Linked DNA regions of Sediminicoccus rosea. The protein of the gene in region 1 interacts with the protein of each later gene in a pairwise test. Links are inferred from orthologs where the notes say so. Each region holds a gene or a part of one and is shown on either strand. Other genes may lie near its edges.

What was found. The genes of interacting proteins can lie anywhere in the genome.
Region 2: the proteins of R9Z33_RS07660 (region 1) and dnaE interact in binary tests that used the Escherichia coli proteins (3 or more experiments, as listed by UniProt). The link is inferred for Sediminicoccus rosea from one-to-one orthologs.
Region 3: the proteins of R9Z33_RS07660 (region 1) and ctaD interact in binary tests that used the Escherichia coli proteins (3 or more experiments, as listed by UniProt). The link is inferred for Sediminicoccus rosea from one-to-one orthologs.

The regions. Positions count from the first base shown.
Region 1 is NZ_CP137852.1:1,605,129-1,608,122, forward strand. The notes cover bases 1-2,927. They hold R9Z33_RS07660 (aminotransferase), read left to right. Parts: upstream 1-832; coding sequence 833-2,023; downstream 2,024-2,927. Other genes in these bases: glnA (type I glutamate--ammonia ligase), read right to left, coding at 1-55; R9Z33_RS07655 (P-II family nitrogen regulator), read right to left, coding at 200-538; R9Z33_RS07670 (glutathione S-transferase family protein), read right to left, coding at 2,191-2,927. In the rest of the region: more of R9Z33_RS07670, read right to left, coding at 2,928-2,994. UniProt on the Escherichia coli protein: Shows aminotransferase activity with methionine and histidine as substrates, and to a lesser extent also with phenylalanine.
Region 2 is NZ_CP137852.1:3,813,954-3,818,015, reverse strand. What follows is about bases 7-4,001. They hold dnaE (DNA polymerase III subunit alpha), read left to right. Parts: upstream 7-381; coding sequence 382-3,801; downstream 3,802-4,001. Other genes in these bases: R9Z33_RS18225 (TIGR00645 family protein), read right to left, coding at 3,820-4,001; R9Z33_RS18235 (glycosyltransferase family 2 protein), read left to right, coding at 7-343. In the rest of the region: more of R9Z33_RS18235, read left to right, coding at 1-6; more of R9Z33_RS18225, read right to left, coding at 4,002-4,062. UniProt on the Escherichia coli protein: DNA polymerase III is a complex, multichain enzyme responsible for most of the replicative synthesis in bacteria. This DNA polymerase also exhibits 3' to 5' exonuclease activity. The alpha chain is the DNA polymerase catalytic subunit.
Region 3 is NZ_CP137852.1:5,109,896-5,112,795, reverse strand. The notes cover bases 7-2,839. They hold ctaD (cytochrome c oxidase subunit I), read left to right. Parts: upstream 7-546; coding sequence 547-2,133; downstream 2,134-2,839. Other genes in these bases: R9Z33_RS24635 (aldehyde dehydrogenase family protein), read right to left, coding at 2,236-2,839; coxB (cytochrome c oxidase subunit II), read left to right, coding at 7-510. Also shown: more of coxB, read left to right, coding at 1-6; more of R9Z33_RS24635, read right to left, coding at 2,840-2,900. UniProt on the Escherichia coli protein: Cytochrome bo(3) ubiquinol oxidase is the terminal enzyme in the aerobic respiratory chain of E.coli that predominates when cells are grown at high aeration.

The DNA of each region.
Region 1 (2,994 bases):
TCTCCTTGATCATTTCCATGACCTTGGAGACTGCCTCGGGGGAATTCATCGCCATGTCGTCTCTGTCCTGTTGCCTGCGTCCCTGTGGAAATTTCCCCGCGGGCGTTTCCCGCGCGGGCGCCGCATCGCTGGCCAGGGACGCCCCCAGGGCCAGCGTGCAGCGAAACTCGTCCGCGCCCTCCGGGAGGGCGCCGCAACCTCAGACCGCGTCCTCGCCCCGCTCGCCGGTGCGGATGCGGATCACCTCGGCGATGTCCGAGACGAAGATCTTGCCGTCGCCGATGCGGCCGGTGCGGGCGGCGGCCTGGATGGCCTCGACCGCGCGTTCCAGCATGTCATCGGCGCAGATCACCTCGATCTTCACCTTGGGCAGGAAGTCCACGACATATTCGGCGCCGCGATAGAGCTCCGTATGGCCCTTCTGCCGGCCAAAGCCCTTCGCCTCGAGCACCGTCAGGCCCTGAAGGCCGATCTCGTGCAGGGCATCCTTCACCTCGTCGAGCTTGAAGGGCTTGATGATGGCCTCGATCTTTTTCATCGCATCCAACATGTCTGTGCCTGGGCGTATGGCTGGCCCAAGACGTTTCCCGATCGGCTCCGGGCGGCGATGCTTGCCGCCTCCCGTGAAGCCGACTGCCTTTTGCACGCGGCGGGCAACGGGCGCAATCGTGCCCGCATGGGGTTCCGGTCCGGATCCAGGCCAGGAAAGCCTGAATCGGAGGCAGCCTGCCGAGGATCAAGGCAGGTCCGGTCCCCGCGCCTTGCGTGGCCGCGGGGGTGCCCCCATGCTACAGCGCAGGACCTTTTCCCCTTGCCGCCAAGGTTGCCGCCGATGAAGCCGATGAATGAGCTGCTCTCCGCCACGGGAACGACGATCTTCACCGTCATGTCCGCGCTCGCGGTGCAGCATGGCGCGATCAACCTGGGCCAGGGCTTCCCCGATTATGACGGCCCGCCCGACGTGCTGAAGGCGGCTGCCGACGCGCTGATGGATGGCCGCAACCAATACCCGCCGATGACCGGCGTGCCCGAGCTGCGCCAGGCCGTCGCCGCCGCCAACAAGCGCTTCTACGGCATCGAGGTGGACCCCAATGCCGAGGTCGTCGTCACCTCCGGCGCGACCGAGGCGATCACGGCGAGCCTGATGGCCGTGCTGAACCCGGGCGACGAGGTCGTGCTGATCGAGCCGCTCTATGACACCTACGTGCCGACGGTGAAGCTGCTGGGCGCCATCCCGCGCATCGTCCGCCTCAGCCCGCCCAAGTGGGAGCTGCCGCGCGCCGAACTCGCCGCCGCCTTCGGGCCGAAGACCAAGGCCATCCTGTTCAACACGCCGATGAACCCGACGGGCAAGGTGTTCACCGCCGCCGAACTCGCCTTCATCGCCGATCTCGTGACGCGGCATGATTGCTACGCCATCTGCGACGAGGTCTATGAGCACCTGACCTATGATGGCTGGAAGCACATCCCGCTGATGACGCTGCCCGGCATGCGCGAGCGGTCCTTGCGGATCGGCAGCGCGGGCAAGACCTTCAACCTGACCGGCTGGAAGGTGGGCTACGTCACCTGCGACCGCGCCCTGCAGCCCAATGTGGCGAAGGCGCACCAGAACCTGACCTTCACCACGCCGCCCAACCTGCAGCGCGCCGTGGCGGTGGGCCTCGCCAAGGATGACGCCTATTTCGCCTCGCTCGGCGCGGAGCTGGCGGCGCGGCGGGACATCCTGGCGGCTGGCCTCACGGAACTCGGCTTCCATGTTCTGCCGGCCATGGGCAGCTATTTCGTGACGGCCGATATCCGCTCCATCGGCTTCACCGGGGATGACGTGGCCTTCTGCCGCACCCTGACCGAGGAGGCGAAGGTGACGGCGATTCCCGTGACGGCCTTCTACGCCGGCGAGAACCCGCCCAACCACTACGCCCGCTTCGCCTTCTGCAAGAATGAGAGCGTGCTGCGCGAGGCGCTGGCGCGGATCGGCGCCTGGATGCAGGCGCGCCGCGCGGCCCAGCGCGTGGCGGGCTGAAGCCTCGGGGCGGCCCGTCGCGCGGGCCGGGTTGACGCAAACCGCATCGCGGGCCTATCCAGCGCCGCGTGCGGCGGTCGTAGCTCAGGTGGTAGAGCGCCAGGTTGTGGTCTTGGATGTCGCGGGTTCGAGTCCCGTCGATCGCCCCATCTCTTCCCTCATCATGATCATCCCAGGGCCTCGCGCCCATGCGGGGCCGTGAAGTCCAGCTCCGGCCCCACGGGCAGGATGCCGCCCGGGTTCAGCTGCCGGTGGCTGAGGTAGTAGTGCCGGCGGATATGGTCGAAATCCACCGTCGCCGCGACGCCGGGCCATTGGTAGAGCTCCCGCAGCCAGCCCCAGAGGTTGGGATGATCCAGGATGCGGCGACGGTCGCAGCGGAAATGGCCGACATAGACCGCATCGAAGCGCACGAGCGTGGTGAAGAGCCGCCAGTCGGCCTCCGTCACCTGGCCGCCCAGCAGGTAGCGTGAGCGGGACAGCCGCGCCTCCAGCTCGCCCAGCATCTCGAAGAGCGGGCCGATCGCCGCGTCATAGGCGGCCTGGCTGCGGGCGAAGCCCGCCTGGTACACGCCGTTGTTGACGGCCGCGTAGATGCGCGCGTTCAGCGCATCAATCTCCGGGCGCAGCGCCCGAGGGTAGAAATCGCCGGGGCGGGCGCCGATTCCGTCGAAAGCGGAATTGAGCATGCGGATGATCTCGGCGGATTCATTGTTCACGATCCGCCCGCGTGCCTTGTCCCAGAGCACCGGCACAGTGACGCGCCCCGTGTAGCTGGGCTCGGCCGCGCTGTAGAGCTCGTGCAGATGCGCGGCGCCGCGGACGGGGTCGGGCACCACGCCGGGGGCGGGCGAGAAGCCCCAGCCCTGTTCGCCCATCAGCCAATGGGTGACGGAGACGGAGATCATCCCCTCCAGCCCCTTCAGCGTCCGGAAGATCAGCGCGCGATGCGCCCAGGGGCAGGCGAGGGA
Region 2 (4,062 bases), 2.2 Mb from region 1 along the record:
GGCCGCGGTCAGCATGGGGTTTCAGCTTATTCTCTTCTGGGCCTTCGCCCGCATCCATGGTGCGCGAGAGGGGCTGGTGCCGGAACAGCCCATGCTCACACGCTTCCTGGCCCGCTTCGGGCTGGAACCGGCGCTGCTGACGGCGCTCGGCCTCTTCGTGCTGGGCCTGCTGCTGGGCCTCGCCGCCGTCGCCATCTGGGGGGCGGTCAGCTTCGGCGAGATCGGCGGGCATGGGACCATGCGGCTCGCCATCGCCTCCATGACATGCATGCTGCTCGGGCTTCAGCTGGCCATGGGCGCCTTCTTCATCGCCGTGCTGGACATGGTCCGCGCGCGGCGCTGAAGGGCGTGCAGCTTGGCTGCCAGATGGTAATCTGAGCCATGGCCGAGTCCTTCATCCACCTGCACACCCATTCCGCCTATTCGCTCAGCGAGGGCGCCATCAAGGTGGACAAGCTGCCGGGACTGGCGCTCGCCGCCGGCATGCCGGCGGTGGCGCTGACCGACACGGCCAACCTCTTCGGCGCGCTGGAATTCGCGCAATACGCCTCGGGGAAGGGCGTCCAGCCCATCATGGGCTGCCAGCTCTGGCTCTCCCGCTCGGCCACGGGCGAGGAGCGGCCCGAGGCGCTGCGCGCCGGCGCTGACGCCGTGGTGGCGCTGGCCATGAACGCCCAAGGCCTGGAAAACCTCCAGCGCCTCTCCTCGCTCGGCTGGCTTGGCGAGGATGTCTCGGGCAAGCCCGCCCTTTCGCTCGACCAACTGCTCGCCCACGCGCCTGGCCTCATGCTGCTGACGGGCGGCGACCATGGCCCGCTTTCCCGGCTGCTGGCCGAGGGGCGGCGCGAGGCGGCCGTCCGCCTGCTGAGGGAGCTGGGCGAGGCCTATGACGGGCGCCTCGTCGTCGAGCTGATGCGCCACCACACCGAGCGTCAGCAGGCGCTCGAGCCCGGTCTGCTGCGCCTGGCCGATGAGGCGCGCCTGCCCATCGTCGCCACCAACGACGTCTACTTCGCCGAGGAGAAGACTCATGTGGCGCATGACGCGCTGCTCTGCATCGCCGAGGGCCGCCTTGTGGCGGAGCAGAATCGCCGCCGCGTGACGCCGCATCACTGGTTCAAGCCGGCAGATGCCATGCGCGCCCTCTTCGCCGACCTGCCGGAGGCCTGCGACAACACGCTCGCCATCGCGCGCATGTGCGCCGTCATGGCGGAATCGAAGAAGCCCGAACTGCCCATCTGCCCCAAGGTGCTCCCTGGCCGCACCGAGGCGGAGACGGTGGCCGACATGGCGCGCGAGGGCCTGAAGCGCCGCTTCCCCGAGGGTGTGCCCCCGACCCATGCCGAGCGGCTGGAATACGAACTCGGCGTCATCGAGCAGATGGGCTTCTCCGGCTACTTCCTGATCGTGGCCGACTTCATCCAATGGGCGAAGCAGCAGGGCATCCCGGTGGGGCCTGGCCGCGGCTCGGGCGCGGGTTCGGTCGCCGCCTGGGCGCTTTCCATCACGGATCTCGACCCGCTGCGCTTCGGGCTGCTCTTCGAGCGCTTCCTCAATCCCGAACGCGTCTCGATGCCCGACTTCGACATCGATTTCTGCCAGGACCGGCGCGACGAGGTGATTGATTACGTCCGCCGCGAATACGGCGCGGACCGGGTCGCGCAGATCATCACCTTCGGCAAGCTGCAGGCCAAGGCGGCGGTGCGCGATGTGGGGCGCGTGCTCGGCATGCCCTATGGTCAGGTGGACAAGATCGCGAGCCTGATCCCCAACAACCCGGCCAATCCCGTCAGCCTCGCCGATGCCATCAAGGGCGAGCCCAAGCTGCAGGAGATGCAGGAAAACGACGAAGCCATCGCCAAGCTGCTGGACACGGCCCTGCAGGTGGAGGGGCTCTACCGCAACGCCTCGACCCATGCGGCGGGCGTCGTCATCGGCCGCAAGCCGCTGATCGAGATCACGTCGATCTATCGCGACCCGCGCTCGCCCTCGCTCATCACCCAGTACTCGATGAAATATGTCGAGCAGGCGAGCCTGGTGAAGTTCGACTTCCTGGGCCTCAAGACGCTCACGGTGCTGCAGCGCGCGGTGCAGCTTTTGCACGCGCGCGGCATCGAGGTGGACCTCGACAAGCTGCCGCTGGATGACGAGCGCACCTACGCCATGCTGGCCAAGGGCGATGCGGCCGGCGTGTTCCAGTTCGAAGGCCAGGGGATGCGGGACTGCCTGCGCTCCATGCGCCCCGACCGCTTCGAAGACCTGATCGCCGCCGTCTCGCTCTACCGGCCGGGCCCGATGGAGAACATTCCCGCCTATTGCGCCCGCAAGCATGGCGAGAAATGGGAGGCGCCGCATCCCTCCATCCAGGACATCCTGGGCGAGACCTACGGCATCATGGTCTACCAGGAGCAGGTGATGCAGATCGCCCAGGTCATGGCGGGCTATTCGCTCGGCGGCGCCGACCTGCTGCGCCGCGCCATGGGCAAGAAGGACGCGGCCGCCATGGCGAAGCAGCGCGCCATCTTCTGCGAGGGTGCGGCCAAGAACGGCGTGCCGGCGGAGAAGGCGGGCGAGGTCTTCGACCTCATGGAGAAATTCGCGAATTACGGCTTCAACAAGTCGCACGCGGCGGCCTATGCGCTGGTCGCCTATCACACGGCCTGGCTGAAGGCGAACCATCCGGTCGCCTTCCTCGCCGCCTCCATGTCGCTCGATCTCGACAAGACGGAGAAGCTCGCCTCGCATATGCAGGAGGCGGCGCGGCTCGGGATCAAGGTGCTGCCGCCCGACATCAACCTGAGCGGCGCCGAGTTCACGATTGAGGATCGTGAGGAGGGGCCGGCCATCCGCTTCGCGCTGGCCGCGATCAAGCGTGTGGGCCTCCAGGCCATGCGGGACCTCGTCGCCGCGCGCGACGCGCCCTTCACCAGCATCGCCGATTTCGCGGCGCGGGTGGACCCGAAGCTGCTCAACAAGATGCAGCTGGAAAACCTTGCCAAGGCCGGCGCCTTCGACAGCCTGGAGGGCAACCGCGCCCGCCTCGTGGCCGGTGCCGAGACGGTGCTGCGCCGCGCGCAGGCGACGGCCGAGGACCGCGCGAGCAACCAGATCGGCCTCTTCGGCGAGGTGGAGCAGGGGCCGCCCTTGCTGCGCCTGCCCGACATCCCGGACTGGCCGCAGCTCGACAAGCTGGCCTTTGAGGCGGAGGCGGTGGGCTTCCACCTCTCCGCGCATCCGCTCGACGAATACAAGGGCGCGCTGCGCCGGCTTGGGGCGACACCCTCCGCCCTGATCGGGGACCGCGTGCGCGGCGGTTCCACCCGGCTCAAGCTCGCCGGTACCGTGAATGCGAAAAAGGAGCGCAATACGCGGACCGGCAGCCGGATGGCCTGGATCAGCCTCTCCGACCAGGCGGGCAGCTATGAGGTGACCTTCTTCAGCGAGGTGCTGAACCGCTCCCGCGACATGCTCGAGGAGGGGACGGCGGTGCTGATCACGGCCGACGCCAAGCTGGAGGGCGAGGCGCTGCGCCTGACGGCTCTCGATGTCGAGCGGCTGGACAAGGCAGCGGCCGGCGTGGGCCAGGGGATGCGGATCTTCATCGAAGCCGCGACGGCCGTGCCCGACATCCGCTCCATCCTGGAGCGCGATGGCCGGGGCAAGGGCCGCGTCAGCCTGGTGCCGCGCCTGGCGCCGGGGCAGGAGGTGGAGGTGACGCTGCCGGGCGGCTGGAATGTCTCGCCGCGGATGATGCAGGCGATGAAGCTCGTGCAGGGCGTGGCCAGCGTCGAGGAGGTGTGACGCCGCCCCGCCGCGGCGTCACTCGTCCTTGGTCTTGCCGCCCTTGGCGATCAGCTTGGTCTGTGCCTGCATCCTGTCGATGAAGGCCAGCACCAGGGCGCCGACCACGAAGCACAGGTGGATGACGATGCCCCAGGTCAGCGCGCGGTCATCCAGGCTGTCCACATTCATGAACTTCTGCAGCAGGTAGATCGAGCTGATGGCGATGATGGCGAGCGCCACCTTCAGCTTCAGATTGCCCGGGTCGAGGTTCGAGACCCA
Region 3 (2,900 bases), 3.5 Mb from region 1 along the record:
GACCGCGCCCGCGACGCCGACCTCACGATCAACGTGACCGGCCATCAGTGGTACTGGAACTATCGCTTCCCGGACCATGGCAACTTCGCCTTCGACAGCCGCCCCATCCAGGACGAGGACATCCGCGCCGGCCAGTTCCGCAGCCTGGAAGTGGACGAGCCGCTGGTGGTGCCCGTGGGCCGCACCATCCGCGTCATGACGCAGGGCGTGGACGTGATCCACAGCTTCTTCGTGCCGAGCCTCGGCGTGCAGCGCTACACCATCCCCGGCCGTACGCTGGAGACCTGGATGCGCGCCGACCGCGTGGGCACCTTCTACGGCCAGTGCAACCAGATCTGCGGGGTGAACCACTGGTTCATGCCGATCGTGGTGAAGGCCGTGCCGCAGGCCGAGTTCGACGCCTGGGTGGCGAGCGCCCGCACGCGCTTCGCCCGCCAGGACGATCAGGCCGCTCCCGCCCTTGCGGATGCCGCGGGCGACACCATTCGAATCGCTGCGGCGCGTCAGTGACGCCGGCCGCGCAAGGTTAAGGAAAGGCACCGGGACATGGCACACGCGGATGCGCATGGGCATGACGACCACAAGCCGAGCTTCGTGAATCGCTGGCTGTTCAGCACGAATCACAAGGATATCGGCACCCTCTACATCATCTTCTCGCTGTTCGCCGCGATCATCGGCATCGGCCTCTCCGTGCTGATGCGCATGGAGCTGCAGCAGCCTGGCCTGCAGATCTTCGCCGATGGCCAGATGTGGAACGCCTATGTCTCGGCCCATGGCCTGATCATGGTGTTCTTCGTGATCATGCCGGCGCTGATCGGTGGCTTCGGCAACTGGTTCGTGCCGATCATGATCGGCGCGCCGGACATGGCATTCCCGCGCCTGAACAACATCTCCTTCTGGCTGCTGGTGCCGGCCTTCCTGCTGCTGGGCGGTTCGCTCTTCGTGGGCGGCGGTGCCGGCGCGGGCTGGACGATCTACCCGCCGCTCTCGGACGACACCTACCAGTCGGGCCCCGCCATGGACATGGCGCTCTTCGCCCTGCACCTGGCCGGCGCCTCCTCGATCCTCGGCGCGGCCAACTTCATCACCACCATCTTCAACATGCGTGCCCCGGGCATGACGCTGCACAAGATGCCGCTCTTCGTCTGGTCCATGCTCGTCACCGCCTTCCTGCTGCTGCTGGCGGTGCCGGTGCTGGGTGGCGCGATCACCATGCTGATCACGGACCGCAACTTCGGCACGGCCTTCTTCGACCCGGCCGGCGGTGGTGACCCGGTGCTGTTCCAGCACCTGTTCTGGTTCTTCGGCCACCCCGAAGTGTACATCATGATCCTGCCGGCCTTCGGCATCATCAGCCACGTGATCTCGACCTTCTCCAAGAAGCCGGTCTTCGGCTACCTGGGCATGGCCTACGCGATGGTCGCCATCGGCGTGGTCGGCTTCGTGGTCTGGGCGCACCACATGTACACCTCTGGCATGGACGTGGACACGCGCGCCTACTTCATGGCCGCCACCATGGTCATCGCCGTGCCGACGGGCGTGAAGATCTTCTCCTGGATCGCCACCATGTGGGGCGGCTCGATGAAGTTCGACACGCCGATGCTCTTCGCCATCGGCTTCATCTTCCTCTTCACCATGGGTGGCGTGACGGGCGTCGTGCTGGCCAATGCCGGCATCACGCAGATCCTGCACAACACCTATTACGTGGTGGCGCACTTCCACTACGTGCTGAGCCTGGGTGCGGTGTTCGGCATCTACGCCGGCATCTACTACTGGATCGGCAAGATGTCGGGCCGCCAGTATCCGGAGAAGCTGGGCAAGATCCACTTCTGGCTCACCTTCGTCGGCGTGAACCTGACCTTCTTCCCGATGCACTTCCTGGGCAACCAGGGCATGCCGCGCCGCTATCCGGACTACCCGGACGCCTTCTGGGGCTGGAACCTGGTCGCCTCGCTGGGCGCCTACATCTCGGTGGCCGGCTTCATCTTCTTCTTCTACGTGATGTACGTGACCTTCAAGCGCGGCGCGACCGTCCCCGCCAACTACTGGGGCGAGGGTGCGACCACGCTGGAGTGGCAGGTCAGCAGCCCGCCGCCCTTCCACAGCTTCGACGAGCTGCCGAAGATCCGGTGATCCGGGCGAGGGGGCCTCGGCCCTCTCGATCCCTCGGGCCTGAAACGAAAAACCCTGCCAGCACGCTGGCAGGGTTTCTTGTTTTCGGGGCTCGTCGGCGGCTCAGCCCTTGTCGCCGTAGCCGAAGGGCGCGGCGGGTTCCGCCGCCGTCTCGGTCCAGACGCTCTTGCTCTGGGTATAGGCCATCAGCGCCTCCCGCCCGGAGGAGCGGCCGAAGCCGCTCTGGCCGAAGCCGCCGAAGGGCGACATCACGCTGATCGTCTTGTAGCCATTGATCCAGAAGGTGCCGGCGCGCACCTGCGCGGCGACGCGATGCGCGCGCCCCACATCCCGCGTCCAGACCGCGCCCGCCAGGCCATAGGGCGTGGCATTGGCGAGCGCGATCGCCTCCTCCTCCGTCTCGAAGGTCAGCGCGGCGAGGACGGGGCCGAACACCTCCTCCTGCGCGATCTCCGCCGCGGGCGGGACGCCGTCCAGGATGGTGGGCGCGTAGTAGAAGCCGCCGGTCCCGCGCAGCGCCTCCGGGCAGCCGCCACCGGCCGCGAGCCGCGCGCCTGCCGCCTGCGCCGCGCCCACCATGCCGGTGATGCGCTCCAGCTGGCGGCGGTTGTTGATGGGGCCGATCTGCGTGGCGGGATCGGTCGGCGCCCCCACCGGGATGCGCCCGGCGGCGCGGGCCAGGCGCTCCAGGAAGCGATCCCGCACGCCGCGCTGCACCAGCAGGCGCGATCCCGCGACGCAGCTCTGCCCCGCGCCGCTGAACACGG